Regions from separate parts of the Bradyrhizobium sp. AZCC 1578 genome, predicted to be linked through region 1. Evidence: riboswitches for the same ligand, from Rfam matches in the RefSeq annotation. Region 1 holds a riboswitch; the other holds the start of a gene.
What was found. A riboswitch is a leader RNA that binds a small molecule or an ion and turns the genes downstream of it on or off. The one in region 1 is predicted to bind cobalamin.
Positions count from the first base shown of each region.

Region 2: linked by a shared signal. The riboswitch ahead of V1290_RS16775 (TonB-dependent receptor) and the one ahead of metE (5-methyltetrahydropteroyltriglutamate--homocysteine S-methyltransferase) in region 1 are both predicted to bind cobalamin.

Region 1 is NZ_JAZHRZ010000001.1:3,063,566-3,079,257, reverse strand. It holds gene V1290_RS14690 (putative bifunctional diguanylate cyclase/phosphodiesterase) at 1-1,755, shown strand, start outside; gene V1290_RS14685 (N-acyl amino acid synthase FeeM domain-containing protein) at 1,909-2,649, shown strand; gene pal (peptidoglycan-associated lipoprotein Pal) at 2,952-3,443, shown strand; gene V1290_RS14675 (alpha/beta fold hydrolase) at 3,448-4,371, opposite strand; gene ybgF (tol-pal system protein YbgF) at 4,553-5,698, shown strand; gene tilS (tRNA lysidine(34) synthetase TilS) at 5,749-6,780, shown strand; gene ftsH (ATP-dependent zinc metalloprotease FtsH) at 7,050-8,972, shown strand; gene V1290_RS14655 (hypothetical protein) at 9,104-9,304, opposite strand; gene metE (5-methyltetrahydropteroyltriglutamate--homocysteine S-methyltransferase) at 9,349-11,691, opposite strand; cobalamin riboswitch at 11,853-12,066, opposite strand; cobalamin riboswitch at 12,199-12,418, shown strand; gene V1290_RS14645 (ribonucleoside-diphosphate reductase subunit alpha) at 12,535-15,441, shown strand; gene V1290_RS14640 (ribonucleotide-diphosphate reductase subunit beta) at 15,467-15,692, shown strand, end outside.
Region 2 is NZ_JAZHRZ010000001.1:3,514,164-3,529,855, forward strand. It holds gene V1290_RS16765 (ABC transporter ATP-binding protein) at 1-774, opposite strand, end outside; gene V1290_RS16770 (FecCD family ABC transporter permease) at 771-1,814, opposite strand; cobalamin riboswitch at 1,949-2,148, shown strand; gene V1290_RS16775 (TonB-dependent receptor) at 2,262-4,556, shown strand; gene V1290_RS16780 (methyltransferase) at 5,025-6,011, shown strand; gene pobA (4-hydroxybenzoate 3-monooxygenase) at 6,035-7,213, shown strand; gene V1290_RS16790 (ABC transporter substrate-binding protein) at 7,612-8,370, shown strand; gene V1290_RS16795 (methyltransferase family protein) at 8,510-9,019, shown strand; gene V1290_RS16800 (hypothetical protein) at 9,035-9,274, shown strand; gene V1290_RS16805 (hypothetical protein) at 9,281-9,571, shown strand; gene V1290_RS16810 (hypothetical protein) at 9,602-9,844, opposite strand; gene V1290_RS16815 (hypothetical protein) at 10,022-10,183, shown strand; gene V1290_RS16820 (hypothetical protein) at 10,288-11,589, opposite strand; gene V1290_RS16825 (MFS transporter) at 11,764-12,978, shown strand; gene V1290_RS16830 (N-acyl-D-amino-acid deacylase family protein) at 13,151-14,893, shown strand; gene V1290_RS16835 (MFS transporter) at 15,206-15,692, opposite strand, start outside.

The DNA of each region.
Region 1 (15,692 bases):
GGCATATTCTTGCGGGCGCTCTTGGCGCGCGAGCGCGAGGCGGCGCTCGCCGGACAGTTCGATACCGCCTTGAACAACATGCCCCACGGTCTGTGCATGTTCCGCGGCGACGGACAGCTTGCCGTGATGAATCACCGCTTCTGCGAAATGATGGATCTGTCCGAAGATCTCGTGCAGCAGGGTGCGAGCGCGCCCGACATCATCGCCGCCTGCGTGATTGCCGGATCGATCTCGGCGGCGAGTGGACAAATGATCCTCGCCGAAATCGAGAATTCACAGGCCAAGGACGTCATCACCGCCGACCCCGACATCACCAGAAACCGTTCGCTATCGTGGACCTTCCAGCCAATGGCCGGCGGCGGCGCGGTGGTGCTCCTGGAAGACATTACGGAGCGGCGCAACTCCGAAGCCAAGATCAGCCATCTGGCCCGCTACGACGAGCTCACCGAGCTCCCCAACCGGGTCAATTTCCGCGACGAGATCGGACATCTTCTGGCAGCCCAGCAGGGCGCCGAACAATTGTCAGCGCTGCTGTTCGTCGACCTCGACCAGTTCAAGCAGGTCAATGACACGCTCGGCCATCCCTGCGGCGACCAGTTGCTGTGCGCGGTGGCCGCTCGCCTGCGCGAGATGCTGCGGCCCGAGGATTTCGTGGCGCGCTTCGGCGGCGACGAGTTCGTGGTGTTCCAGCAGAACATCCAGTCTCCCGACGACGCCGCCGGTCTCGCGCGGCGCATCGTCGATCGCCTGAGCGAGCGCTACAAGATCGACAACCATCTGGTCGAGATCGGCGCCAGCGTCGGCATTGCCATGACCTCGCGCGGCGTCAGCGCCGACACACTGCTCAAGAATGCCGACATGGCGCTCTATCGCGCCAAGGCCGACGGCCGCGGCACCTTCTGCTTCTTCCGGGAGGAGATGGCGCAAATCGTCGAGTCCCGCCGTATCCTCGAACTGGACCTGCGCAAGGCGCTGGCCAACGAGGAGTTCGAGCTGTTCTTCCAACCACTGGTCAACCTCAAGTCGGGCCGTATATCGACCTGCGAGGCTCTGATACGCTGGAATCATCCAGTCCGCGGCACGGTTTCGCCGACCGATATCATTCCAATCGCCGAGGATATGGGCCTGATCGTCGATCTCGGCCGCTGGATTTTGCGCAAGGCCTGCATGGAATGCATGAAATGGCCCGAAGCCGTCAGCGTTGCCGTCAACTTCTCGCCGCAGCAGTTCCATCAGCGCGACGTGCTCAGCGAAGTCCGCTATGCACTCGAGGTCTCTGGCCTGCCGGCGAACCGGCTCGAAATCGAAATCACCGAATCCTCGCTGCTGCGTAACACGCAGTTGACCCACGACGTGCTGTCGCAATTGCATTCGCTCGGCGTGCGGATCTCGCTCGACGACTTCGGCACCGGCTATTCGAGCCTTAGCTATCTGCACAACTTCCCATTGCAGAAGGTGAAGATCGACCGCTCCTTCCTGGAAGGGATCGATAGCGACCGTCCGCTGACGCTCCTGCGCGGCGTGGCGCGGCTGTCAGCCGATCTTGGAATGTCGGTCGTGGTCGAGGGCATCGAGACCAACGAGCAACTCGAATTGATCAGCGCCGACGGGGCGGTAACCGAAGCGCAGGGCTATCTGTTCAGCCCGCCGGTCCCGGCCGTGCGCGTCCGGCAGTTGCTCAATGCGTCGCACGGTCGCCGCATGCCTGACGACCAGCTCATCGCTGTTTCTTCGCGATCGATCGCGTCAGCGTAATCAGTCCCAATATGTTCGTGCTCTCGACACGGCTACTCCGGGTTTTTGCGGGCTGCAAGGTTAACCCTAACGTGTCTAAGCCTTTGCAATTTTGTTAAGGAGCCGTTAATCTTTCGCACTCGTGGAAGTTGTTGTGGAAGGTTAGGAGTACAGATGAAGGCCGGAGCCGAACCGCGCACTTCGCTCTTTGGGCCGGAGTCAGGGTTGTCTGATCGAGTCGATTACCGACTCATGGAAACTCCCGAGGAAAAAGATTGCATCTATTTGATGCGGTACAAAGCCTATCTGCATGGCGGAGTAACCGCACCGTCAGAGTCTCAGCGCGTCAGCGATCACTACGACGATGCGCCCAACGCCTGGATTTTCGGAATCTATGTCGACGGAGAACTCTGTAGTTCTATCCGCCTCAACGTCGTGACGTCAGAATGTCGGATTTCCGGTTCAGCCGACTTGTTCGGCGATGTTCTTCACCCGCGCCTCGATCAAGGTGAAGTTCTCATCGATCCGCTTCGTCTTGCTGCGCTCCCCGAAAAAGCGAGGCGGTTCCCTGACCTTCCCTACCTGACGGTGAGGCTGGCCTACATGGCATGCGAGCATTTCAACGCTGATACCGGGCTCGCGCTAGTTCGTGCCGAGCACCAGGCGTTCTATCGCCGGGTCTTCATGTCCGAGGTCATCGCCGAACCGCGTTCGTTTCCGGGCTTCTTGCCCAAGGTGGCATTGATGGCGTCCGATTACCGGGCCGTGCGGGAAAAGGTCATGACCCGTTTTCCCATCATGCGTTCGACGTCCGTCGAGCGGCGGATGCTGTTCCAGCGCGCCGGTGAGCGCCATTCCACGCCGCGCGGGGTCGTCAGATCTTTCGAGCAGGCCTCGATCGTTCCGATTTCCTGAACCGGCCGAACAACGACGGACCGGACCATCCGGCCCCCTAGGGACCTATCCGAATTCCGCGACTTGTCATTCCTGGGTCACCGTGGCCCAAACGCCGCAAATCCGGTGATTTCGGCCCCTGCGCACTTGCCTTCACCCTCGCGCCACATTTACAAACCATTAACTATCGCAGTCGCTTTTCACGGTTTGTCGGCATTTGATCGGGTCTGGCAAGGTTCCATCAAGGTTGACGGAATGTTTGCTTAACCATCGACCTGTAGACCAGACAACAGTCGAAAAACGTGAGCGTTGGAGGCTCCGGAATGAAATACCAGATGCGTATCCTCCAGGGATGGAAGCTGGCGGCTGTGGTCGCTGTGGCGCTGTCGATGGGCGCCTGCGCCAAGAACAACGTCGGCGCCGATGGCGCGATGGCCAGCGCGGCAACCCCGGGTAGCCAGCAGGACTTCGTGGTTAATGTCGGCGACCGCGTGTTCTTCGAGAGCGACCAGACCGATCTGAGCCCGCAGGCGATCGCCACGCTGGAGAAGCAGGCGCAGTGGCTGCAGACCTACAACCGCTACTCCTTCACCATCGAAGGCCATGCCGACGAGCGCGGCACCCGCGAGTACAACATCGCGCTCGGCGCACGCCGCGCCCAATCGGTGCGCAGCTATCTCGCCTCGCGCGGCATCGACCCGAACCGCATGCGCACGATCTCCTACGGCAAGGAGCGCCCGGTGGCGGTCTGTAACGACATCTCCTGCTGGTCGCAGAACCGCCGCGCCGTCACGGTGCTGAACGCCGGCGCCTGAGCCGTCAGGCCTTTCGCAGAGTTTCAAAGCCGGCGCCTTCGGGCGCCGGCTTTATTTTTGGGCGCAGGATGAAATCGCGGATGACTGCCAGCGTGCGTTCGGGGTCATCATTGACCACGCCGTGGCCGCAACCGGCAAAGCGCTCGAACTGCACGAGATGCGGCGGCAGCGCGGCGGCGATATCCGCCTGGCTCTCGATCGGATGTATCGGGTCGTCCTCGCCGCCGAGCACGAGTGTTGGGCAGCGGATGCGACCGAGATCCGGAAACAGGTTGAACTTGTCGCTCTCGCCGTCGGGTCTTGCGAACCAGTGCAGCGCCACCTCTCGACGGCTGACCGCACGCCTTGCCATGTCCGGATCGCGCGGCATTCGCGTATAGACCGGCATGGCCAGCCTCAGCCAGGCGTCGCGCTCTGCCTGATCCAGGGGGCCTTCAGGCTCCAGAAACCGGCGCCGAGCCAGCGCACCCACTTCCGGCCCACCGAAGCGCTCAAACAGCGCTACGCGCCGTTCCCGATAGGAACCACCGGCGGCCTCGGTGCTGATGAGGATCAGTCTGGACGGGTGATCCGGATGGCGCGTGGCATAGGCGAGTGCGACCATGCCGCCGAACGACGCGCCGAGGACGATCGGATCGACGATGCCAAGGGCCTCGCAGAACGCGTGCACGTCGTCGCCCCATTGCGCCAAGGTCCAGCGCTCGCGCGGGCCGTCCTCGCTGCGGCCGTTGCCGCGGTGGTCGAGGTAGACGATCTGGGCGATATCGGCCAAGGCGGAGTAGGCCGGCCGGTAGATCGAATGGTCGAAACCCGGACCGCCGTGAAGCATCAGCAGCACCGGTTTTTCCCGCATCACCGGGCCGTCGGGCACGAGTTTCGCGCCCTCGACATCAAAGAACAGCCGCACCCCGTTCACGGACACGTGCATCGGCGGGTCTCCCTCGATTTGTGAACGGTCGGCCGCGTCGGGCGGCTTGTCTTGAAGGGGATACTAAACCATACCGGGCTGCAGCGAACCGATTCGGAAACGCCAGTCACAATTCTGGCGTACTCCCTCTCTCAATGTGTTCTGCTTTCGTTTGACACGTGATTTTCGTCGTCAGGGCAAAATGTCACTCAGATTCCTCAATGCTGCCGGCGCCGCGGCGATTGCCGCGATGCTGGCTTTGTCTGTGCAGCCCTCGGCCGCACAGATCACGTTCCCGTGGGAGCGTTCTCCGCAAGGCTCCCCGCAAGTCCAGGCGCAGTCCGACGACGCCGATCTGGAGATGCGGATCCAGCGGCTGGAAAACCAGCTCCGGCAACTGACCGGCCAGAACGAGGAACTGCAGTACCGCAACCGCCAGCTCGAAGAGCGGCTGCGCCAGCTCGGCGCCGCGCCGCCGGCACCGGGCGGCCAGCCTCCGGCGGCGCAGCCCAGCATGGCTGCCGCACCGCCTCCAATTCAACCCGGCCCGCCGCAGCAACAGGGCTATCCCCAGCAAGCCTATCCGCAGCAGGGGGCTCGTCAGCCGCAGGGCTATCCGCAGGCCCAACCCGGCTATGACCGGCAACCGCAGATCGCCTCGCCGGCGCCCATCGTGCAGGAGCCGGCAGCCCCGGCGGTCGGCGGCCGCCGCCGCGGCGACGCGTTCGACCCCAGCCAGAATCCCAACGCTCCCGGTGCGCCGCGTGCACTCGGCGGCGGCCAATTGCCGATCGGAAATGAAGCTTCGGTCGGCGCGCCGGGCGGACGCGGACCCGGTGAGCCGCTCAATCTGGGCGGTCCGCGCGATCCCGGTGGCGCCTTGCCGCCCCCCGCTGCAGCCGCACCGCCGCCGCGCGGCCCGGGGCCCGGCGCCAGCGCCGCGCTGACCCCGTTGCCGCCCTCGGCCACGTCGAAGGACGAGTTCGATCTCGGCATCGGCTACATGCAGCGCAAGGATTATGCGCTGGCCGAAGAGACCATGAAGAACTTTGCGCAGAAATATCCGAGCGATCCGCTGATTGGGGATGCGCAATACTGGCTCGGCGAAAGCTATTTCCAGCGCCAGCAATATCGCGACGCCGCCGAAGCGTTCCTCGGCGTGACCACCAAGTTCGACAAATCAGGCAAGGCGCCGGACGCGCTCTTGCGGCTCGGGCAGTCGCTGGCGGCGCTGAAGGAAAAGGAAGCCGCCTGCGCAGCGCTCGGCGAGGTGACGCGGAAATATCCGCGCGCATCTGCCGGCGTCAAAGCCGCCGTCGATCGTGAGCAAAAGCGGGTTAAGTGCTAAAGCATAAGCCGGTCGAGGCCGCCATCGGTCTCGAATAGACTGGCGATGCCATGCCTGATGACGACCACGCGCCGATCTCGGTACAGCAAGCGAAAGAGCTGTTCGCGCACTGGAAGGCCGCGCCCGCGCTCGTGCTGGCGGTGTCCGGCGGGCCCGATTCCCTTGCCCTGATGTGGCTTGCCGCTCGCTGGCGCCGTGCGCTGTTGCGCGGGCCGCGGTTGATCGCCGTCACAGTCGATCATGGCTTGCGGCCGGAGGCCGCCCGCGAGGCGCGCGAGGTCAAGCGTCTCGCCCGCTCGCTCGATCTGCCCCATCGCACGCTGCGCTGGACCGGCGCCAAGCCGAAGACCGGCTTGCCGGCCGCAGCGCGGGAGGCGCGCTATCGCCTGCTGGCGAAAGCTGCGCGGGCGAGCGGCGCGACGCACATCCTGACCGCGCATACCCGCGACGACCAGGCCGAGACACTGCTGATGCGGATGCTGCGCGGCAGCGGCATCGCCGGTCTCGCGGCGATGGCGCGCGAGAGCGAGCGAGAGGGCGTGTGGCTGGCGCGGCCGTTGCTGGACATCCCGAAGTCCCGGCTCGTTGCGACGTTGGACAAGGCAAAGATCGCCTTTGCCGATGATCCCACCAATCGCGACGTGAGTTTCACGCGGCCGCGGCTGCGTGCATTGATGCCGGCTTTGGCAGAGGAGGGCGGTGACAGCCGAAATCTGGCGCGGCTGGCATCAAGGCTGGCGCGGGCGAATGCCGCGATTGAAGTGCTGGCCGACGGCGCCGAGCGCTATCTCGCGGTGAGAGATCGCGATGATGCCACGCGCTTCGGGTTCGATGCCCAGGCGTTTGCCGGTCTGCCCGAGGAAATCCGGCTTCGGCTGCTCAAGCGCGCGATTGACCGGGCCGGTCACGAAGGACCTGCGGAACTCGGCAAGGTCGAGGCGCTGCTGGCAGTGCTGGACAACGCCATTGCGAACGGCCAAAAGCAATCAAGACTGAAGCAGACGCTTGCCGGGGCCGCGATCAGCCTTACCGGAGGCCGAATTTATGTCGATGCAGCGCCGCCGCGGGGTAGCCGGGCGTGAGAAGCGTTCCTATCTCCCAATATATCCGCAATGTCGGGACGGAGAGCCTTAACCACCCCGGAAAAACACTGGCCTTTTGCGCCATTTTTTGACCGGGAATCGCGTTAAGATGCGTTAAATAGTCCCGTGTGGTTCCCTTGGCATTGACCCGGGCGCCACCTAGATTGGGTGCAGTGGACCGGGGATTCTCGCCTCACTACCCAAGGAATATTCTAGGGTTACTACCAAGGACATAGGGCCGCGATCCGCGCGACCACGAAGGAAGATCAATGAACGCCAATCTGCGCAACTTCGCCCTCTGGGTCATCATTGTCTTGCTGCTGTTGGCATTGTTCACGCTTTTCCAGAATCCGGGTCAGCGTACGTCCTCGCAGGACATCACGTTTTCGCAGTTGTTGAGCGAGGTCGATCAGAACCGCGTGCGCGACGTCGTGATCCAGGGGCCGGAAATCCACGGCACCTTTACCAACGGCTCCTCGTTCCAGACCTATGCACCGAATGATCCGACGCTGGTGAAGCGTCTCTATGACGGCAAGGTCTCGATCACCGCCAAGCCGCCCGGCGACAACGTGCCCTGGTTCGTGTCGCTGCTCGTTTCGTGGCTGCCCTTCATCGCGCTGATCGGCGTCTGGATCTTCCTGTCCCGCCAGATGCAGGGCGGCGCCGGCAAGGCGATGGGCTTTGGCAAGTCGCGCGCCAAGATGCTGACGGAGGCCCATGGCCGCGTCACTTTCGAAGATGTCGCGGGTGTCGACGAAGCCAAGCAGGACCTGCAGGAGATCGTCGAATTCCTGCGCGACCCCGGAAAATTCCAGCGCCTCGGCGGACGGATTCCGCGCGGCGTGCTGCTGGTCGGTCCTCCCGGCACCGGCAAGACGCTCATCGCGCGGGCGGTCGCGGGCGAAGCCAACGTGCCGTTCTTCACCATTTCCGGTTCTGACTTCGTCGAAATGTTCGTCGGCGTCGGCGCCTCTCGTGTCCGTGACATGTTCGAGCAGGCCAAGAAGAATGCACCCTGCATCATCTTCATCGATGAAATCGACGCGGTCGGCCGTCATCGCGGCGCGGGCCTCGGCGGCGGCAATGACGAGCGCGAACAGACGCTCAACCAGTTGCTGGTCGAGATGGACGGTTTTGAAGCCAATGAAGGCGTGATCCTGATCGCCGCGACCAACCGGCCTGACGTGCTGGATCCCGCGCTGCTGCGTCCCGGCCGTTTCGACCGCCAGGTTGTGGTGCCGAACCCGGACGTCGTCGGTCGCGAGCAGATCCTGAAAGTTCACGTTCGCAAGGTGCCGCTGGCGCCCGATATCAACCTCAAGACCATCGCGCGCGGCACCCCGGGCTTCTCCGGCGCCGACTTGATGAACCTCGTCAACGAGGCGGCGCTGACGGCTGCCCGCCGCAACAAGCGTATGGTGACGCAGGCCGAGTTCGAAGAGGCCAAGGACAAGGTGATGATGGGTGCCGAGCGCAAGTCGCTCGTCATGACCGAGGAAGAGAAGCTCTTGACGGCCTATCACGAGGGCGGCCACGCCATCGTCGGCCTGAACGTCGTCGCGACCGATCCGATCCACAAGGCGACGATCATCCCGCGCGGCCGCGCGCTGGGCATGGTGATGCAGCTTCCCGAGCGCGACAAGCTGTCGATGTCGCTCGAGCAGATGACCTCGCGCCTCGCCATCATGATGGGCGGCCGCGTCGCGGAAGAACTGATCTTCGGTCGCGAGAAGGTCACCTCGGGCGCGGCCTCCGACATCGAGCAGGCGACGCGGCTGGCGCGCATGATGGTGACGCGCTGGGGCCTGTCGGAAGAGCTCGGCACCGTGTCCTACGGCGAAAACCAGGACGAGGTGTTTTTGGGCATGTCGGTGTCGCGCACGCAGAACGCCTCGGAAGCGACCGTCCAGAAGATCGACAAGGAGATCAAGCGGCTGGTCGAGGAAGGCTACAACGAGGCCACCAAGATCCTCACCGAGAAGCGCGAGGATCTCGAGACACTGGCCAAGGGCCTGCTCGAATTCGAGACGCTGAGCGGCGACGAGATCATCGATCTGTTGAAGGGCAAGAAGCCCAACCGCGAATCGGTCTTGGAGCCGAGCGCGCCGCGCGCTTCTGCCGTACCCCCGGCCGGCAAGCCGCGCCCGCGTCCCGATCCGGACCCGGGTCTGGAGCCGCAGCCCCAGGCGTAAGCGGCGGTCAGTTCTGAACGACGAAAACGCGGCGGTGACGCCGCGTTTTTTTGTGCTTGTGATCGGCCCCTTTGTCGCGAATAGACGCGGGCCAATAGCATCTGGTGCAGACCGGGATTGACTTCGAACCTTCATGGCGCCGCGGCCGGCGCCCCGAGGTGTACGGCCAGAATGTGTTCCGGCGTCTCGACCACTTCGACCTTTTGCCCATCGCCGCCGACAAAGGCGAGCACCGTGCGCTCGCCGTCGCGCCACATGCTGCCGACGAGGGCAATGTTGATGTGGGTAGATTGCCCCGTCTCAAATCGCGTACATTCGATCCAGAAGCGCATGACGTCCTCCTTGATTTGCCTTGATGAGAGACGGGGCGGGCAGGTTACGCCATCGCCCGCAATTCGCGTGCCGCGGCAACCATGTTGGCGAGCGCGGGTCGGACCTCCTCCCATTTGCGGGTCTTCAATCCGCAATCCGGATTGATCCAGATCTGGGTATCCTGGAGCCGCTCTCGCGCCAGCTTCAGCAGGCCGGTCATCTCGCCGATCTCGGGGACGCGCGGCGAATGGATGTCGTAGACGCCGGGGCCGATTTCGTTCGGATAGCGGTAATCCCTGAATGCATCGAGCAGTTCCATCTTCGAGCGCGAGGTCTCGATCGAGATCACGTCGGCGTCCATCGCGCCGATCGCGCCGATAATGTCGTTGAACTCCGAGTAGCACATGTGGGTGTGGATCTGCGTTTCGTCGCGCACGCCGGACGAACAGAGGCGGAAGGCGTCGACGGCCCAGTCGAGATAAACCTTCCATTCGGACTTGCGCAGCGGCAGGCCCTCCCGCAGCGCAGCCTCGTCGATCTGGATCATGCCAGCGCCGGCGGCTTCGAGATCGGCGACCTCGTCGCGGATCGCGAGCGCGATCTGCCGGCAGGCTTCGCTGCGCGGAATGTCGTCGCGGACAAACGACCAGTTCAGAATGGTGACGGGCCCCGTGAGCATCGCCTTCATCGGCTTTTTCGTCAGCGACTGGGCATATTGCCACCACTCGACCGTCATCGGCTTTGGGCGCGAGACGTCGCCGAATAGCACAGGCGGGCGAACGTAGCGCGATCCGTAGGATTGCACCCAGCCGTGCGTAGTGAAGGCAAAGCCTGCGAGCTGTTCGCCGAAATACTGCACCATGTCGTTGCGCTCGAACTCGCCATGCACGAGAACGTCGAGCCCGATATTTTCCTGCCAGCGCACGGCGCGGGCGGTCTGATTCTGCAGATAGAGCTTATAGGCTTCGTCCGTGAGGGCACCCCTGGCGTGAGCGGAGCGAGCATTCCTGACGTCGGCGGTTTGCGGGAACGAGCCGATGGTGGTGGTCGGGAACGCCGGCAGATTGAAGCGCTCGCGCTGAACGGTGGCGCGTTCAGCGAAGATGCTGGAGCGGAAGCGCATCGGTTCATTGATGCCGGCAACGCGTGCCGTTACCTTCGCATCGTGAATGCGCGGCGAGACCTTGCGGGAGGTCGCCGCCTGGTCCGAGGCTTTCAGCGTGGCCTCGACCGCTGCGCGCCCACTGGCCAGCACTGTTCCGAGCGTAGCCAGTTCCTCGAGCTTCTGCACCGAAAACGCGAGCCAGCTCTTGATTTCGGGATCGAGCCCGGTCTCCAGCGCCAGATCGATCGGGACGTGCAGCAGCGAGCAGGAGGGGGCGATCTGCACACGATGCTTGCCGAGTTTGGCGATTGCGGGCTCGAGCCGGTCGAGAAGCCGGCTCAAATCCGCGCGCCAGATGTTACGGCCATCGATGATTCCGAGCGACAGCACGCGGTTATCAGGAACTCCGGCGAGGTCGTCGATCTGCTCCGGCGCGCGCACGAGGTCGAGATGCAGGCCGGCGACGGGCAGGGATATCGCGGTGTCGCGGTTGGCGCCGAGTGCGCCGAAATAGGTCGTCAGCATGATCTTGAGCTGCGGCACGCCGCTCGCGATCTCCGCATAGGCATGATGCAACGCCTGCTGGGCGACGATATCGAGATCGAGCACGAGACACGGCTCGTCGATCTGCACCCATTCCGCGCCCCGGTAGGCAAGTTCGCGCAGCACCTCGATGTAAACCGGCAGCAAGCGATCAAGCAGGGACAGCGGATTGAAGCCGGCATCCTTGCTCTTGGCGAGTTTGAGAAACGTGACGGGGCCGACCAGCACGGGGCGGGTTTGATAGCCCAGCGCCTTGGCTTCCTCGTATTCCTCGATCGGCTTGCGCGAGGCGAGGATAAATTTCTGATCCTTCGTCAGTTCGGGCACCATGTAGTGGTAGTTGGTATCGAACCATTTTGTCATCTCGAGCGCCGGCACGCCGTGCGCATCGTCATGTCCGTGACCGGCATGCCCGCAACTCGCCTCATGCGGCTTGCCTTGCGCGCCGCGGGCCATCGCGAAGTAAGTCGCAAGCGAGACCGGCCCGCCGTTCCAGCGATAGATCTCCGGGATTGCGCCGACCATCACTGATGTGTCGAGCACGTGGTCGTAGAACGAGAAATCGTTCGACGGGATCACGCTAACGCCGAGTTTTTTCTGGCGCGCCCAGTTGGCGGCACGAAGCCCCACGCCGGTTTCGATCAGCGCCTTCTCGTCGGTTGCGCCCGACCAGAAACTTTCCAAAGCGAATTTCAGCTCGCGGCGCGGACCGATGCGCGGCGCGCCGAGGGAGGCAACGGGAAGCGAAGAAGTGGAGATGGTGGAAGTAGACGTAGCTTTGGAAGAAGTAGCATTGGAAGTAGACATTGGCTTAACCCCAAAAGTTGGGGGCAAAGGCCGAAGTGACACGTCTGGATTTTCGCGAACGGCAGAGCGCGCGCGGAAAATCGCAACCGCACCACCGGGACACCCCGCCCGAGGACGTGTATGTTGTCGAGGCAGGTCTCCTGGCTCGCGGGTCAGTGCTGCTGTCCGGCCTTCCCGAAACCTTGCGAGGTCTCAGTGACTTTGTTGGACAGCGGCTCGCCGCTTACAGTTGCGGGGGCAGCTCCGGCTTTGGCTTTTCGGCCGCACCGGCTTCCCTCTTAGCTTCGGAAGAACGTCTCCCGAAGAACCACGACGGGTCCACTTATCGGCAACGCGGCAGGCGCGTCAACTCGGCGACATTCACCGGCGCGTTGTCATCGTTGTTCACAGCCGCGGGGTTCCGTCGCCGAAATTCTTGCACATCGCCCGCTCCCCCATTGACACGTTCGTTCAAATCGCACCAAATATAGCAGTCACGGTCCGCCATGACCCAACACATGGTGGCTAAGAGGGAAGCCGGTGTATCGCGTATTTGCCGCGAAAATCCGGCGCTGCCCCCGCAACTGTAAGCAGTGAGTTGTTTCCGAATCTTACGTCACTGATGCGGCATCGCATTGGGAAGACACGGGAACGACGGCGACCTGCGAGCCAGGAGACCTGCCGCGACACCGAAAAAAACGTCCACGGGCGGGGTGTCCCGGCGGCGCTTGCGGACTCATGCCGGCGTTTCTCGCCGCGCATTTGAAGCAGCGTCTTCTCCGACATCCGGCCCCAACACCATCACGGGGTCTCTTGATGTCACTCTCTCCCGATCGCGAAGCCAACGTCGCTCCATTCATCCGACTGCGCCCCGAATCGCTTGCCGCCTCGGAAGCGCAGCCGCCGATGCAGGTGATTCGCCGCAACGGCACGGTTTCGAAATTCGACGCGAGCAAGATTTCGGTCGCGATGACCAAGGCGTTTCTGGCGGTCGAGGGACATGGCGCGGCGGCCTCCCGCCGGGTGCATGAAATCGTCGAGCAACTGACCTCGGACGTCGTCGGCGCGCTGTCGCGCCGGATGAGCGAGGGCCGCACCTTCCATATCGAGGACGTGCAGGACCAGGTCGAACTCGCCCTGATGCGCAGCGAGCACCACAAGGTCGCGCGCGCTTATGTGCTCTATCGCGAGGAACGCACGCGCCAGCGCGCCGGACAGGACGTGGCCAAGGCCGCCCAGCCATCGGGGAAGCCCTCGTTACGTGTCACGCTGGCCAGCGGCGCGCAGGTCCCGCTCGACATCGCGCGGCTGACGCTGATCATCGAAGAAGCCTGCGCCGGTCTCGAGGGAGTCGGCGCCACGGCGGTGCTCGCCGAGACGCAGCGCAATCTCTATGACGGCATCAGCGAGGACGAACTGGCGCTGGCGGCGGTGATGGCCGCGCGCACGCTGGTGGAGCAGGAGCCGAACTACGCCTATGTCAGCGCGCGGCTCTTGCTCGACAAGCTGCGCACCGAGGTGCTGTCTTTCGTGCATGATGCGCCGACCAGCGCGTCGCAGGCCGAGATGGCCGAGCGCTACGGCGAGTACTTTCCAGCCTATATCAAGGCAGGCATCAAGGCCGAACTGCTCGATCCCGATCTGGCCCGCTTCGACCTGAAAAAGCTTGCAGTCGCGCTGAAGCCGGAACGCGACCTGGCGTTCCAGTTTCTGGGTCTGCAGACGCTGTACGACCGGTACTTTCTGCATGTGCACGGCAATCGCATCGAGCTGCCGCAGGCGTTCTTCATGCGCGTCGCGATGGGACTGGCGATCCGTGAGATCGACCGCGAGGCGCGCGCCATCGAGTTCTACGATCTCCTATCGTCGTTCGACTTCATGGCCTCGACCCCGACGCTGTTCAATTCCGGCACGCTGCGGCCGCAATTGTCGTCCTGCTTCCTCACCACCATCGCCGACGATCTCGACGGCATCTTCAAGTCGGTCAAGGACAATGCGCTGCTCGCAAAATACTCCGGCGGGCTCGGCAACGACTGGACCCGGGTGCGTGGGCTCGGCGCGCACATCAAGGGCACCAATGGCGAAAGCCAGGGCGTGGTGCCGTTTCTGAAAGTGGCCAACGACACCGCGATCGCCGTCAACCAGGGCGGCAAGCGCAAAGGCGCGGTCTGCGCCTATCTCGAAACCTGGCACATCGACATCGAGGAATTTTTGGACCTGCGCAAGAACACCGGCGACGATCGCCGCCGCACCCATGACATGAACACCGCGAACTGGGTGCCGGACCTGTTCATGCAGCGCGTCGAGGCCGACGGCGAATGGACGCTGTTCTCGCCGGACGAGGCGCCCGATCTGCATGACCTCTACGGCGAGGCGTTCGCCCAGCGTTATGCAGCTTACGAAGCAAAGGCGGCGCGGGGTGAGATCCGCGTGTTCAAGCAGATCCGCGCCACCGATCTCTGGCGCAGGATGCTGACCATGCTGTTCGAGACCGGGCATCCCTGGATCACGTTCAAGGATCCCTGCAATCTGCGCTCGCCGCAGCGCCATGCCGGCGTGATTCATTCCTCGAATCTCTGCACGGAAATCACGCTCAATACGTCGGATGACGAGACCGCCGTCTGCAATCTCGGCTCGATCAACCTGCTCAATCATGTGCGGGAAGGCCGGCTGGAGGAGGCGCGACTGCAACGCAGTGTGACGACGGCAATGCGGATGCTCGACAATGTCATCGACATCAATTTCTACACCATCCCCGAAGCGCGGCGTTCGAACCTGCGGCACCGCCCGGTCGGTCTCGGGCTGATGGGATTCCAGGACGCGCTGCAGGCGATGCGGATTGCGATGGCTTCAGATGCGGCGGTAACGTTCGCCGATACCAGCATGGAGATGATTTCTTATTACGCCATTTCGGCCTCCGTCGATCTGGCGGCCGAGCGCGGGCGGTATCCGTCGTTCGATGGCTCGCTGTGGAGCCGGGGCATCTTGCCGATCGATTCGATCGAACTATTGGCGGAAGCCCGCGGCAGTCTCGCGATGAACCGCGGGATGACACTCGACTGGGATAGCTTGCGCGAGCGCGTCAAGGCGACCGGCATGCGGAATTCGAACGTGATGGCGATCGCGCCGACCGCGACGATTTCCAATATCTGCGGCGTCGCGCAGTCGATCGAGCCCGCCTACCAGAATCTCTACGTCAAGTCGAATATGTCCGGCGACTTCACCGTGGTGAACGAATTTCTGGTGCGCGACCTCAAGGCGCGCGGGTTGTGGGACGAAGTGATGGTCAACGACCTCAAATATTTCGACGGCAGCTTAGGGGCCATCGATCGCATTCCCGACGACCTCAAGGCGCTCTATGCCACCGCGTTCGAGATCGACAGCGCCTGGCTGATCGAGGCAGCATCGCGCCGGCAGAAATGGATCGACCAGTCGCAGTCGCTCAACCTCTATATCGCCAACCCTAGCGGCAAGAAGCTCGATGCGCTCTATCGGCTGGCGTGGGCGCGCGGGTTGAAGACGACCTATTACCTGCGCTCGCGCAGCGCGACGCATGTCGAAAAGTCCACGCTCCGGGGGACCGACGGCAAGCTCAACAGCGTCGCGTCCGCGGCGATGATGGCTCCAGCCCCCTTCATCGTCGCGCCGGCCGCCACCGCGCCGGATTTGACCGGTGCGGTGGCGTGCTCGATCGATAATCCCGAATGCGAAGCCTGCCAGTAAGCAGCAAGAACAAGAGGAAATCACAATGCTCGACTGGTCCGAACCATCCGCATCCCCGCGTCAGACGCCGCCGCCCGTCGTGGTGCAATCCGTTACCCAGGCCGAACAAACCGGCCTCGGCATGATAGATCGTCGCGGCGGACGCGTATCTGTCGACGACAAGCGGATGATCAACTGCCGCGCCGACGTCAATCAATTGCTGCCGCTGAAGTACAAATGGGCCTGGGAGAAATATCTCGCCGGCTGCAACA
Region 2 (15,692 bases), 450 kb from region 1:
CGCCCAGGGCACGATGACCGCCTCGTGCTGATATTCCGCGCGATAGGCGCTGATCCGAAACACGTCCGCCATCACCCGCTCCGATAGCCCCTCGCCTGGCGTGCCCCACGACACTAGATTGCCTTCCTTCAGCACCAGCACATGGTCGGCAAATCGGGCTGCAAGCCCGAGATCGTGCGTCACGACGATGACCAGCACGCCCTTGTCCGCGGTCGCGCGCAAATTCTTCATGACGTCGATCTGGTGCCGCGGATCGAGCGAGGCGGTCGGCTCGTCGGCCAGGATGATCGGCGCCTCCACCGCCAGCGCACGCGCCAGCGCGACGCGGCTGCGCTCGCCGCCGGACAGCTCGGTGACGCGGCGATCGCTGAACTCCATCACGTCGACCGCCTGCATCGCGCGCAGCACGGCCTCGGCGTCCTTTGGCGACAGCCGCGCCGGATCGGTTGCGCCATGCGGGTAGCGGCCGAGCGCCACGATATCGCGCGCCGGCAGCGGCCAATGCACGAGATGCCCCTGCGGCAGATAACCGAAGCGTTTGGCGCGCTCGCGGAGCGGCAGCGAGGCCAGCGCATCGCCGCCGACCGCGATCTCGCCTTCGGAGGGGATTAGGCCGGCCAGCGCTCGCAACAACGTCGTCTTGCCGGCGCCGTTCGGGCCGACCAGCGCCACCAGGTGTCCGGCCGACAGCGCCAGCGAAACGTCCTTCAGCACGACGCGGCCGGCAAGCCGCACGCCGATCCCCGTTGCGGTCAGTAGCGCCGCCTCGCTCATGCGACGCCTCCACCGAGCGCGCGGCGTTCGCGCATGATCAGATAGAGGAAGAACGGTACGCCGATGATCGAGGTCAGCACGCCGACCTTGATGTCCGACGTCGAGGGAATGATGCGCACCGCGATGTCCGCCGCCAGCAGCAGCGCCGAGCCGGCGAGTGCGCTCGGGACCAGCAGACGCCCGGGGTCATGGCCGATCAGGGGCCGCATCAGATGCGGCGCAACCAGGCCGATGAAACCGATGGTGCCGGTGACGGCGACCGCGCCGCCGACGCCGAGCGCGACGCCCGAAATCACGAACAGCCGCAGACGCCCCACATCGACGCCAAGGCTCTGCGCGGTTTCCTCGCCCAGGCTCAGCGCCCGAAAGGCATGGCGCTGGCTGAACAGCATCAGGGCGCCGGCAATGATGAAGGGAAATGCCAGCATTACATGCTGAAAGCTACGATCCTCCAGCGAGCCGAGCAGCCAGAATGCGATCTCCAGCACCAAGAAGGGATTGCTGGAGAGGTTCATCACCAGCGCGGTGGCAGCGCCTGCAAAGCTCGAAATCGCCAGTCCCGACAGAATGAGGATCAGCAGCCCGGCGTTGCGGCCGGCAATCGAGAGCAGCACGAACACCGACGCGAATGCTGCGACGATCGCCGCGACCGGGAGCGCATAGGAGCGCACGTCGGCGAGCCCGAGCGCAATCACCAGCACGGCGCCGAACGCGGCCGATTGCGGCGCGCCGAACAGCGAGGGCGAGGCCAGCGGATTGCGGAGCAAGCCCTGCAGCGACGCGCCCGACAGCCCGAGAATGGCGCCGATCGCCAGCGCCAGCAGCGTCCGCGGCAGGCGGATTTCCCGCACGATCACCTGCGCCACCTCGCTGCCGCCGCCGAACAGCGCTTCCGCCACCGCAAGCGGCGACAGCCGCACCGGACCGATACCGAGCGAGATCAGCATCAAGAGCACCACGAGGGCAGCAAGCGCTGCCGTCGTGCCGATCCGCCGGCGCGCGGCTTCCTCATTGGTCACGGTTACGGCCTCAACACTCATCGATCGTCCTAAAGCAGGTTTACCCGCCCCGGTACAGGTGGCGGGCAGGCGTGCTCATGCGGCAAAAATAGCGCACTCGTCCAGTGAGGATCGCCGGACGCCCCGGGGCGCATTGACTCGGACTTTGACAAACTTCTACCATAGTTCCCGACGGTTCCCATTTTGGGGATCAAAAGGGAATGCGGTGCGGGGAAATCCCCCAATTCCGCGGCTGCCCCCGCAACTGTAAGCGGCGAATCCTTCGTCATAAGCCACTGGGCATCTCGGTCCTGGGAAGGCGACGATGGGGTAACGACCCGCGAGCCAGGAGACCTGCCGTCAGCCGTGGTCACACGCGAAGATGTCGGTCGGGGAGTACAGACATTAGCTTCACCTGAGCTGCTGAAAGCACATGGTGAGACTTGGTTCGCTGTGACGTGCCACTGACGTCATACCGAGGTCCAAGTCATGTCTTTCACCAACACAGCCACGCGGCGCCGCCGCTTTTGGCTCACCAGCAGCTTCCTGATACCCATCTCGCTTGGCATTTCCGGCGCACAGGCGCAGCAAACGGCGCCCGAGCAACTGCCACCGATCGAGGTAACCTCGCCCACTGACGCGAACCGGACCCGCGCCAAACCGACCTACGATGAAGGATCGACCTCGCGCCGCATCGTGCCCGCGGCTGCGCCGTTGACCGGCACGCGACCTGCGGCGGGGACCGGCTCGAACGTCGCATCGCAAAGCGCCCCGCAAGGCGCGGGCGCAGGCGGCGGACGGCAGTTCTCCGGCATCGTCGGCACGGCGTCGACCGTTATTACCGCCGAAGAGATCGCGCATTCGCCCGCACAAACGTTGCAGGAAATCATCGCGCAAACGCCGGGCGTGCAACTGACTAGCCTGTTTGGCGGCGTCAACGGCGCCAAGACCAGCGTCGACCTCCGCGGTTTCGGCGCTTTCGCGACCTCAAATACCCTGGTGCTCATCAACGGCCGAAGGCTCAACGACATCGACATGGCCGGCGTCGATTTTTCGACCATTCCGCGCGATTCGATCGAGCGCATTGAAATCACCCGCGGCAACAGTGGCGCGGTACTGTATGGCGACAACGCGGTCGGCGGTGTCATCAATATCGTCCTGAAGAACGGCGTCGGCGGCCCACCAGTCGCCATTCGAAGCGAGGCCGGCGTCGGCTCGTTCAATCAACGACTTGCGAATCTCTCGGCCACGACCAATTACGGACCGTGGTCGACATCGTTCTATGGCAATGCAATCAAGTCCGACGGCTATCGGGAAAACAATGCGCTCGACCAGCGCAACGGGGTCGGCAATCTCAATTACTCCACGCCCGACCTCAAGGCCTTTCTCACGGTGACCGGTGACGACCAAAAGCTCGGATTCCCCGGCGGCCGCTTAGTCGATCCCTCGATCGGTCTCAACGAACTGGTCACGAACCGCCGGGGCGCCGCCACGCCGTTCGATTACGGCAATCAGCAGGGCGCCAGCGCCACCGCCGGTTTCACAAAAACGCTGTGGAACGGCGCCGAACTCATCGTCGACGGCGGCGTGCGGAAGAAGGATACGCAAAGCGGTTTCTTCGGTGCGGTACCGTTTGCTTCGCCGCTGCCGAGCTTCTCCTCGACCTATAACGATGCGGCACTGCAGACCTGGTCGATCACGCCGCGACTGAGTGTCAAGAACTCGATACTCGGGATGCCCTCACAGATCCTGACCGGCATCGATTATTACGATGCGACGTTCAACCAGGAACGCGGGGCGTTCAAAGGCCTTCCGCCCACCCACATCTACGATCTGTCGCAACAGTCGGTGGCGGGCTATTGGCAGCAGACCGTCGGTCCGCTGCCGACGACGGATTTCTCCTACGGCGCCAGGATTCAAAATACCAGCCTGAGTGCCCGGGATCGGTACGACCCCAACGCGCCCGGTTGCGCCATGTTCTTTAACTGCAGCGCTCAGGCCTTCCCGTTGGACAGCAACGAAACGCAATATGCGCTGCATGCTGGCCTCGAGCATCGCTTCAATGGCGTATTCTCGGTGTTCGGCCGCGCCGCACGCGCGTTCCGCACCCCGACCGTGGACGAGCGCGTCGCCTCGGGTCCGGCATTCGACCCCTTCTTCACCCCGCTGCCCGGCGACTTCAATTTGAAGACCCAGACCTCGCACGACATCGAGGGCGGCTTCCGCATCAAGAGCGGTGCCTTCCAGATGCAATCGAGCATCTACAACATGGACCTCGAGAACGAGATCCATTTCAATCCCGTGCTGTTCCACAACTTGAACCTCGATCCCACCCGCCGCTACGGCTCCGAGACCAGCGCTTCGCTGCGCGTCAGCGACAGCGTGCTGCTGCGGGGTGGCGTCGCCTATACGCGCGCTGTCTTCCGCGAGGGTGCGTTTGCGGGGAACGACGTGCCGCTGGTGTCGCGCTACACCGCGAGCGGCGGCGTGACCTGGAACATCTGGCAGAACTATCTGGTGTTCGACGCCACGGTGCGCGCCTGGAGCGAACGCTTCATGGACAACGACCAGGCCAACACCCAGCGCCGCATTCCGGCAGACGCCACCGTCGATTTGAAACTGAGCGGCGCCTACGATCGTTTCTTCTGGTCGGTGGGCGTGAACAACCTGTTCAACGCGCTCTATTACGACTACGCCATTGCGAGCTCGTTCACGCCCGGCCGTTTCTCGGCCTATCCGCTGCCCGGCCGCACCTTCATGGTGAAGGCTGGCGCGACGTTCTGACCGATATAGCCGGTTCGGCTTATGTCGAACTCGACATAAGCCGAACTATGTCGAGCACGAAGTTATGTTGCGACGGCCATCCGGCCCCTGACCGTTAAGGGTCAAAGGGGCAGGTCGCTTTACATAACTAATTGCCTGCTGCCGCTGTCCCCGTGAGAATATTCGCGTGGAGCTTTCGCGGACAGCGCCTCCGGCCAAGCATGCAAACGTCCAGCCGATTGCCGCCGCGCCCGAGCTTTCTTCCGTCGCTCCGCTGAAGGCGCAGCGACGCCAAACGAGAATTGGACTGGCCGAGAATCCATGAATTGGCACTTCTACCAGTCTTGTAATTTCTTACGATACTAGGATGGCAATGTTCGCCAACACGGTCATGCAAGCCACGGTCCTTAGTCTGGAACATGGGAGGCCGAAATGCCTCGAACAAAAACTCTTGCCCCCACGCTGGAGCTTCCTTCCGCCGTCCCGCTGATGGCGCTTTCGACCGGTTTCTGGGCCTTCAAGACTCTGGCCGCTGCGCACGAGTTGGACCTCTTCAGCCGCCTTGCGGGCGGCGCCGGCATCACGGTTGCCGGGCTGGCGGAAGCCCTCGGTCTGCATCCACGTCCGGCCGAGATGCTGTTGACCGGCTGCGCTGCACTCGGGCTTTTGGAGAAAACGGACGGCCGTTATCGCAATACGCCGTTAAGCGAAGCCTATCTCGTGCGCGGGAAACCGTATTACTTCGGTGGCTTCGTGCAGATGGCTGACAAGCGGCTCTACGCGGGCTGGGGGAGGCTTACAGAGGCGCTGCGCACGAACCGGCCAACCACGTGGGACCCGGCAGTGCAATCCTCGATGTTCGACGGCGAGGATCCGACGATGCTGGCACTCTTCTGGGAGGCGATGCATTCGCTCTCCACGATGACCGCGCGCAAGCTCGGCGAAGCCGTGGATCTCAGTCATTTCCGCCGCCTTCTGGACATCGGCGGTGGATCCGGCGCGTACGACATCGAGCTTTGCAAACAGTATGGGGCGCTGCGTGCGACCGTGTTTGACTTGCCGCATGTGGCCGCGATCGCCGCGGGAAAGATTACCGAGGCCGGCTTGACCGACCGCATCGAGACCGCCGGCGGCAACTTCTTCGAACAGCTTCCCGGGGATCACGACGTGCATCTCCTGTCGATGATCCTGCACGATTGGGACGAGGCGAAGAACCGCGCCCTGCTGCGCCGGTCCTTCGAGGCTTTGCCGAGCGGCGGCGCAGTCGTCATCAGCGAGCTTCTCGTCAATAACGAAAAGACCGGGCCGGCGCCGGCTGCGCTGATGAGCCTCAACATGCTGATCGAGACGGAAGGGCGGAACTACACGCCGGCCGAATACTCGGCGTGGCTCGAGGAAGCCGGATTCCGGGACATCGAGACGGTCTGGTTCGACGCACCCGCCGCAAACGGCGCCGTGATCGGCCGTAAGCCGTAACTCAAGGGAGGCCTCATGCGGCGATGACGCGAACGCAGGTTGCCATCATCGGCGGCGGTCCCGCCGGTCTACTACTCTCCCACATGCTCGCCCGCAACGGCGTCGACAGCATCGTGCTGGAGCGGCAGAGCCGCGGCCATGTGCTCGAGCGCATCCGCGCCGGGGTGCTGGAAGCGGGAACGATCGAACTCTTGCGCGAGGTCGGCCTCGGCGCACGCATGGATCGGGAGGGACGTGTCCATGACGGCTCGGGCATCGCGTGGGAAGGCAAGCCGCACTTCTTCATCGACACCCGCAAGTTCACCGGCCGACCGATGATGTCCTATGGCCAGACCGCGATCACCGAGGATCTCTATGCCGCGCGCGACGCGGCTGGCGGCGTCGTGATCGATGACGCGGCAAACGTCGCGCTGCACGAGCTGACGTCGGACCGCCCGCACGTGACCTACGAAAAGGGCGGGCAGACCCGCCGGATCGATTGCGACTATGTCGCTGGCTGCGACGGCCACCATGGCGTGAGCCGGCAATCGATCCCGGCGTCGGTGCTGCGCACGTTTGAGCGCGGCTATCCGTTCGGCTGGCTCGGCATCATGTCGGAGACGCCGCCCTATCCGGAGATCTGCTATTGCTATCATTCGCGCGGCTTCGCGCTCGCCTCGCAGCGCAGCCCGATGCTGAGCCGCTACTACATCCAGTGCGATCTCGACGCCCGCATCGAGGACTGGCCGGACGACCGCTTCTGGGAGGAATTGAAGGCGCGCTGCCCGAAGGACATGGCCGACAGCATCGTGACCGGTCCCTCGATCGAGAAATCGATCGCGCCGCTACGGAGCTTTGTCGCCGAGCCGATGCGCTATGGTCGCCTGTTTCTGGCGGGCGACGCAGCGCACATTGTCCCTCCCACAGGAGCGAAAGGTCTCAACCTCGCGGTCTCCGACGTGTTCTACCTCTCGCGCGCGTTGACCGAGGCCTTGAAGGCCGGCCGCACCCACTATCTCGACGGCTATTCCGATATGGCGCTGCGCCGGGTGTGGAGCGCCGAGCGCATGTCGTGGTGGCTGACCACGTTGATCCACCAGTTCCCTAATGAAGCGCCGTTCGACCGGCGCATGCGCGAGAACCAGTTCGATTACCTTCTTGCGTCGGAGCGTGCGCAGGCATCGCTCGCCGAGCAGTATGTCGGCCTGCCATTTGAGAGCTGATGCCGCGAGCGCTACGCTTCGCTGCCGCAATCGCTCGCAGCGCCTTATCGGCAGCGGGGCCCGCACGAACTCTGGAATCGAAGGACACTGGCAACTCGTTGATTCCAGTGTGGCTTGGTTCAGAAGTCCGTATGTCCGACTCGCCGCGAGAATGGTGCGGACTTCTGAACCGCCACACTAGTGATGCACACGAAGCCTGTTGACCACATGCAGAAGAACAGCCGTCTTATGCGACTGCCGGCCCGCATCTAGGAGTCTGGTGACCGGACTGATCGCCGCAGCCTCGACCGCCTTGATCCTCTCCAGCACCTGGGCACCTGCGCAGGAGGTGAAGGTCGGCGTTCAGTTGCCTTATACCGGCGTGGGCGCGGAGAACGCGCAGCAAATCGATCGAGGTCTTGATCTCTACCTCAAGCTCAACCCCCGACAAGGTCAAGCCATACACGATCAAGCTGATCAGACGCGACGCCAAAGATCTCGCCGGCGCCAATGCGTGTGTCGCGGTGCAGGAGCTGCTGACCCAGGACAATGTCGATATCCTCACCGGCTGGTACGATTCGCCGAGCGCGATCGCCAGCGCGCCGCTGGTCAACGCAGGAAAGAAGCCCGCGGTGATCCTGAACGCAGGCGCAGCGCACATCCCGAACCTCTCGCCCTATTATGTCCGCGTGTCGTTCAGCAATTGGCACGCTGGATTCTCCATGGGCGAGGCCGCCGCTAAGACACTGCAGGCGAAGACCGCGGTGGTCGGCTATAAATCAGCCAGGACAGCAAGTTGCAAAGGATGGGAGAGGCAGCGGCCGGGCTTGTCACCGCCTACCACTACAATGCCGAAGAAGGAATACGGTGCCGACGCAGTTCCGGACTTCTTCGCCGTCGGCGGCTACGACGGCATGGCGGCAATCGTGCACGCGATCCATGCAACGAACGGCAAAAGCGACCCAAGCGAGGCGCTTGCGGCGCTCAAGGGCTGGACGCATGACAGCCCACGCGGGCCGATCGAAATCGATCCGGTTACGCGTGACGTGGTGATGAACGAGTATCTCTCGGAGGGGATCATGCAGAACGGTCGTCTGCATCAGAAGGTGATCAGGACCATCGAGCGCGTCAAGGATCCGTGCAAGGAGCTGAAGATCGATCCGTGCCGCCCCCATTGAGCACGTTGCGCAGCGATGACCGCGTTGGGTATCGGTCCGTTTCAGCCGTAACCGATTGTCCGAATCCCGAAATCACCCCGTAACCTGGCCTGCTGAGATTTGAAGCTGCGAACTAACCGTCAACACTGAGGAATGCGCCATGCTCAACCATCTCCAGCGCGCTGCTGCGCGCACGACAACGCTTGCCCGCCAGCCCGGTTCGATTTCGGGCGAGACAAAGCTGCGGGCGGTCGATCAGCCGATTGCCGCCACGCTGGAGCTTCCTTCCGCCGTCCCGCTGATGGCGCTTTCGACCGGTTTCTGGGCCTTCAAGACTCTGGCCGCTGCGCACGAGTTGGACCTCTTCAGCCGCCTTGCGGGCGGCGCCAGCATCACGGTTGCCGGGCTGGCGGAAGCCCTCGGCCTGCATCCACGCCCGGCCGAGATGCTGTTGACCGGCTGCGCTGCACTCCGGCTTCTGGAGAAAACGGACGGCTGTTATCGCAATACGCCGCTCATCGAAGACCGGCTCGACCTGCCGTGTTCCCGCAACCTTTCATATCAAGGCAGATTCTGTCAGAAACTGCGCCATTTTCGACCGAAAATAACATCCTCTGCGCGCCGATCCGTGGTAAATGGGCCACAGACCGCTCGACGATATCAGTCGTGATTTCAGAGGTATGACATGAATGATGAGCCGAAGAGCGCCGCCGAGCTGAAAGAAATGAGGCTCAACCGCAAGCGCGCCCAGGAAGTCGACGGCATCAAGGCGATGGCCGAGATCGCGGCTGCCGATATTGCGATCCGCCAGCGAACCGAGAAGCTGCGCGCGCTGCGCCTGGCAAAGGAAGCGGCCGACCGTGCAAATCCGCCGGAATCGAAGGTCAAGGGCAAGACCAAAGCCAGGATTGCGAAAAGAGGCTGACTTGAAATGACGAAAGAGGATCGCGATCGCGCCCAGGCGCGCTTCGACAAGGCGGCCAAGGCCGTTCAGGACGCCAAGTCCGGCAAAGCCGAACGCGACGCAGCGGCGAAAGCCGTGCTCGACAATATGGCGAAGCTGAAGGCGTTGCGGCTTGCGCGCGAAGCAGCCGAGCCGCAACGTGCGCCCGCCGCAAAGGCCGCAAAGAAGGCGCGCAGCAGCACAAAGCGGGCCGACGAGAAGCCGGTGGCCCTGTCCGAGTGGCTGGCGAGCCAACAGAACGGCGGACGGCGAACCTGAGATCGGCCGATCGAACTCGAAGATTCGGCGTTACGCCGGCCCCGGCCAATCGATCATCGATCGCGTCTTGTTCTCGGCATCGTAAACCTGCACCTGAAGCATCTGGAAGCGGTTCTTCAACGCCATGCCCGCTTCCTCAGCCGCCTCCACCGTATCGTGATGCGACTTGAAGTGGCCATCCACGACCAGCGAATAACCGGCGGTCGGAGCCTTGTCGGCGCGGAGGATCTTGCGCTGTTGCGGTTCATCGAGCGCAATGCGGGGCTTCTTCATACTGGCTCCATGTGATGCCCTTCGAGCTGAAGCCGCAAAAAGGGCGGGAAGAAACGTTTGACCGGCGCTAGGATATCTTCCGGGCGCGATTAGATTGAGGTCATGCCGTTACCCTGAGTCGGCATGCAGCGCAAACGCCGATTGATCCGGCGAGAATCATCACTTTGGTGAAATCATATGGGCGGAACAGGCAGGAAGAACAGCGAGCCTCCGAAACAAGGCGATGCCAAGCCGAAGAAGCCACCGCGCCCGCCGGTTGAGGAGGAGGAGGACTACGAGGACGGCGACATCGCTACGCCGAAGCGGGACCGTTATGGCCCCGACGATGAGCCGTTGTAGCCTCATAAAAGTTGTCATCGCCCGCCAACGGGTCGCGCGAAGGCGCGCCCGATGACAGGCTCCGGGGCGGGCGACCCAGTACGCCACGGCCTTTCTGCAGAACATCAGCGCTGCGGAGTACCGGATCGCCCGGTCAAGCCGGACGATGACGAGCTGTGTTGGTAGAAGCCTTCGCTTTCAATCACCCGAATACTCGCTGCATCGAGCAGATGCGCGCCAAAGCCGCCGCGTGCTAGTTTGACCGCCAGCTTTGGCGAAACCAGCAGCGCGGCTGCCGTCAGCGCCAGCGGCACGGCGCTGATCCAGTCCGACTGCACCGGTGTGAGTTCTTCGCTGCTGCTGGCATAAGGCCCGCGCGCCGCAGCGAGATGCAAGCATTCCCTGAGAATGTCGGGCCGCGTTCCGCCGCGCGCCGCACATCCGAGCAACGCCTGCATCGCCAGGTGCGTGAGCACGCCCTCGCGGCTTGCAAGCAACGGAGCCGGCGTCTCGCCCAGCGAGATCAGAAGCAAAAGTCCGACGAGGTCGACGCCGGAGCGATAGGCATTCATCGGCTCGACCAGCCGCGGATTGCAATCGATCAGCAATGGCGCGGTATCGACGTCCGGCATGATGTAATCGACCGATAGCGCGCCGTGCCAATCGAGCGCCCGGCCGATCTGCTCGACGTAAGCGCGAACGACCGGCCGGCTCACGCTCTGCTTGATCGCCTCGCCGCCACCAACACCCGCCGCGATCTGCCGATAGGCATGAAAGCCGAGCATCCGGCCGCGGCAGAATACCGATTGCGCCTTCTCGGTAGTGCCTACGACGAGGTCTTGCACCAGCACCTCACCGGCGAATGCGTCGCTGTCCTCGAGATCGTGTAGCGCGCGGGTCAGGTCGTCCGCGCTGCGCACGAACCAGATGCCCCGGCTGGCGGTGCCGACAGAAGTCTTCACGACGGCCGGATAGCGAACCGCATCGCGCACCCCTTGCGCGGATTGCACGATGCGCGTCGGCGGCTGCGGCAATCCCAACCGATCGAGCAGCCGGCTGAAGCCGGCCTTGCTATGCGCCTCGCGATAGCTCTCGAAGTTCGGCAGCGCGAGACCGGCGCGGCCTTCGATGCGCTGCGCGACCCGCGCAAACAAAAATCCCTGCTCGTGCGTCGGCAGCAGCACGTCGAATTTTCCGCCGGCCAGTCGCTGCTCGACGAAGGTCAGGTAACCGGCGGGGTCGTCCCGCAGTCCAGGGCAGCGATGAAATTTGCGGACGAAGCGCGAGAACCGCGATAGACACCAGGGCGAGGGATCGCAGACCTCGACGTGATGGCCCGAAAGACCGAGAATCGTAATGGCCTCCCGGGCCGAAGTCGAGGAACCTTCGGAGACCAGTACCCGGAGCGGTGTTGCGGGATCAGGCATGCCGGATCATTGCCGCGTAAACCGCCTTTGTCTCCTGATTTAATGGCGGCATTTCGTGCGCCCTGCCCTGCGCCGGGGCAGCCATGCAGCGGCATTCATGGACAAATAACGGCCTGCCTATATTTTCAGCCCCGCCCAGCCGGGCCACAAGTTTCACAGGATTTTTGAGCTGACATGGTCGACATTCTGGCCGCACCGCAACAAGCCAAAGTGGACACCTCGCTGCGCACGCTCGCGGCGATTTCGGTCGCCCATTGGGTCAGCCATTTCCATCTGTTTGTGCTGCCGATGCTGTTTCCGTTCCTGAAGGAGCAGTTGGGCGTCGGCTACATTGAGCTCGGCTTCGCGCTCACGGTGTTCGGCGTCGTCTCCGGCCTGACGCAGGCCCCGATCGGTTATCTCGCCGACCACATTGGCGCGCGAAAAGTGCTGCTGATCGGCCTCACCGTCGGCGGCCTCGCGCTGATCATGCTTGGCCTGCACCTGAGCTACGTCTCGCTGATCATCTCGGCCGCGCTGCTCGGCCTTGCCAACAGCGTTTATCACACCTGCGACTATGCGATCCTGTCGACGCATATGGATGAAGCGCGGATGGGCCGGGCGTTTTCGGTCCATACCTTTGCGGGTTTCCTTGGCGGTGCGGTGGCGCCCACGATCATGCTCATGCTGGTGACAGCCGTCGGCGGGCTCGGCGCGCTGATCGTGGCCGGTGCGGTCGGCCCTGCGGCAGCGCTGCTATTGATCGCGGTCAGGATTCCCGATGCCAGTTCGGCCGATCGCAAGGCCGATGACCCTGCAGCGCCGCAGCAGAGCATCGTGACGCCTGCGATCATCGTGCTGACGATCTTCTTCATGCTGCTCGGCCTGTCCAGCGCCGGCATCAGCAATTTCGGCGTCGTTGCGCTGATGAGCGGCTTTGGCGTGACGTTCTCGGCCGCCAACGTCGCGCTGACCGCCTATCTCGGCGCCAGCGCGGCCGGCGTGCTCGCCGGCGGCTATCTCGCCGACCGCACCACGCGGCATGGCAATGTCGCCGCTGCGTGCTTTGCCATCAACGCCGTCATCATAACAATCATTGCGACGATCAATCTGCCGTCGGTGGTGCTGACCGCCGCGATGGGGCTGGCCGGATTCCTCGGCGGCGTCATCGCCCCTTCGCGCGACATGCTGGTGCGCAACGCGGCTCCTGCGGGCGCCGCGGGCCGCGCCTTCGGTATCGTCTCCACCGGCTTCAATTTCAGCGGCATACTCTCCCCGCTATTGTTCGGCTGGATCATGGATCAGAACCTGCCGCATTGGGTGTTCGGCGCCTCCGTCGCCTTCATGTTGCTGACGGTCCTGCTGGCGCTGGTGACCGACCGCAAGCCTGCGGAACCCACCAGAACGTAACAGCATCGGTCTTTTATTTTGACGCGTTTTCTTCACGCGAACCGGCGGCCACCCCCGGATCAAGTCCGCTCGAAAGCGCTTTGATGCATTCCTGAACCTCATCCCCGGCGGTTGACAGTGTCCGGGGACGCCGGATGATGCGTCAACAAAAGCCAGATCCGGGATGGAAGCCATGACCTCGACCCCCGACCTCGTGATCCGCGGCGGCACCGTTGCCGATGGCAAGGGTGGCGACTTGTTCGAAGCCGACGTGGCGATTGCAGGCGGCCGCATCACCGAAGTCGGCAAGATAGCGGCAAAGGGCAAGGAAGAAATCCACGCCAAGGGCAGACTGGTTACGCCAGGCTTTGTCGACGTCCACACACATTATGATGGCCAGGTCACCTGGAGCCAGGACATCACGCCCTCCTCGCAGAACGGCGTCACCACAGCGATCATGGGAAATTGCGGCGTCGGCTTCGCGCCGTGCCGACCGGCCGACCATGTCCGACTGATTCAATTGATGGAAGGCGTCGAGGATATCCCCGAGCCGGTGTTGAGCGCCGGCATCCCATGGGCATGGGAGAGCTTTCCGGATTACATGGAGTGGCTGTCGAAGAGAAGCTTCGACATGGACATCGGCGCGCAACTGCCGCACGCGGCTTTGCGCGTCTATGTGATGGGCGAGCGCGGCGCGCGCCGCGATCCCTCGACATCAGACGACAACAAGGCGATGGCAGCACTGGCTGCTGATGCGGTGCGATCAGGCGCGCTCGGCTTCTCGACCTCGCGCACGCTCAACCACCGCACCTCGACCGGCGATTTTACGCCGACGCTGAAGGCCGGCGAGGACGAACTGACCGCGATTGCCGCTGCGATGCACGCGCACGGCCGTAGCGTCTTTCAGTTCGTCCTCGATCTTTCCGGAATCGACGAAGATCTGCCGATGATGCTGCGGGTGGCGGAGAACACGAAGATCCCGGTATCGTTCTCGATCACGCAGAACGACAGAGCGCCGCAGCGCTGGCGCCAGACGCTCGACACCATCAGGGATGCTTCGGCGCGCGGCCTGTCGATTACGGCACAGATCGCGGCCCGCCCGGTCGGATTGATGCTCGGCCTCGAATTGTCGCGCAACCCGTTCCAGACTCATCCGAGCTACCAGGCGATTGCACATCTGCCGCTCACCGAGCGGCTCGCGCGGCTGCGCCAGCCGGACGTACGCAAGGCGATCCTGAGTGAGCACGCCACCGCGACCGACGATCCGCTGTTCTTCCGGCCGAACTACGACAAAATGTACCTGCTCGGTGATCCGCCGGACTACGAGCAGCCGCCGGAAAACACGCTGGGCGCCCAGGCCCGTCGCCAGGGCAAGCAACCGGAAGAACTCGCCTATGATGCGATGCTGACGGATGACGGCCGCGGCATGCTCTACGTGCCGTTCCTCAATTATGCCGACGGCAATCTCGATGCTGTCAGCGAGATGCTGCGCGATCCCAATGCCGTGCCGGGGCTCTCCGACGGCGGCGCGCATTGCGGCATCATCTGCGATGCCAGTTTCCCGACCTATCTCTTGACGCACTGGACGCGCGACCGCACCCGCGGCGAAAAACTGTCGATCCCGTTCGTCGTCGCCGCGCAATCGCGCAAGACCGCGCTTTCGGTCGGCCTCTACGACCGCGGCGTGATCGCGCCCGGCTTCAAGGCCGACGTCAACGTGATCGATTACGACCGTCTGCATCTGCATCCGCCAAAAGTGCATTACGACCTGCCGGTCGGCGGCCGCCGCCTGATGCAGCAGATCGATGGCTATGACGCCACCATCGTCTCCGGCGTGGTGACGCAGCACGCCGGCAAAGCCACCGGCGCGCGCCCGGGCAAGCTGGTGCGCGGCGCGCAGGGCTCAAAGCCGCAGATGGATGCGGCGGCGAGTTAAGACGGGGCCGTTTCGTCGTACTCGGTGTCGTCCCTGCGAACGCAGGGACCCATACGCCGCAGCCTGCGGAAATGGCACACGGCGAGACGGCGGCGCTTCAACAATGTAAGCTGGTGGTTATGGGCCCCTGCTTTCGCAGGGGCGACAAGTTTAGGGGTTCTCGCCTCTATTCCGTCGTCCCTGCGAACGCAGGACCCATACGCCGCGGCTCATCGTTCAGGGCGATGTGGCAGACGTCTCGCTTAGACAATCAGCATTCGTGGTTATTGGGTCCCTGCGTTCGCAGGGACGACGGATGGATTTGTTATTTCCTCAGGCGAATTTCGGTTGTGCCGCTGCTTGCGCCATCAGCCTTGCGCGTTCCGTGTTCGGCCACAGCAGCAACAGGCCGAGTAACCCTGACGCCGCCATGATCACGGCGTTGATGGTGAAGCCGGTCATGTAGCCGTCGAGCGGCACCGCCGCATTCTGAATCACGGCGCCCATCACGAACGGCGCGATCATTCCCGCCAGCGTGTAGATCGCGCCATAGATTGCGATCACGGCGCCGCGCTGCTGCACCGGGGTGAATTCGCCGAGCATCGGCGGACAGACCACATAGATCGAGCCGCACAACCCGGACCCGACGACGAGGAACGCAATCTGCCATCCCGCGCCGTTGACATAGGGTAGCACGGCAAGAATCGCCCCGCCGACGATCAGCGGCACCGAGCCGAGCACACCGCGCGCACCGCGCGTGGTATAGCCGCGCGTCAGCATCACCTGCGAAACCCAGCCCGTCAGCAGCACGATGGCCGCG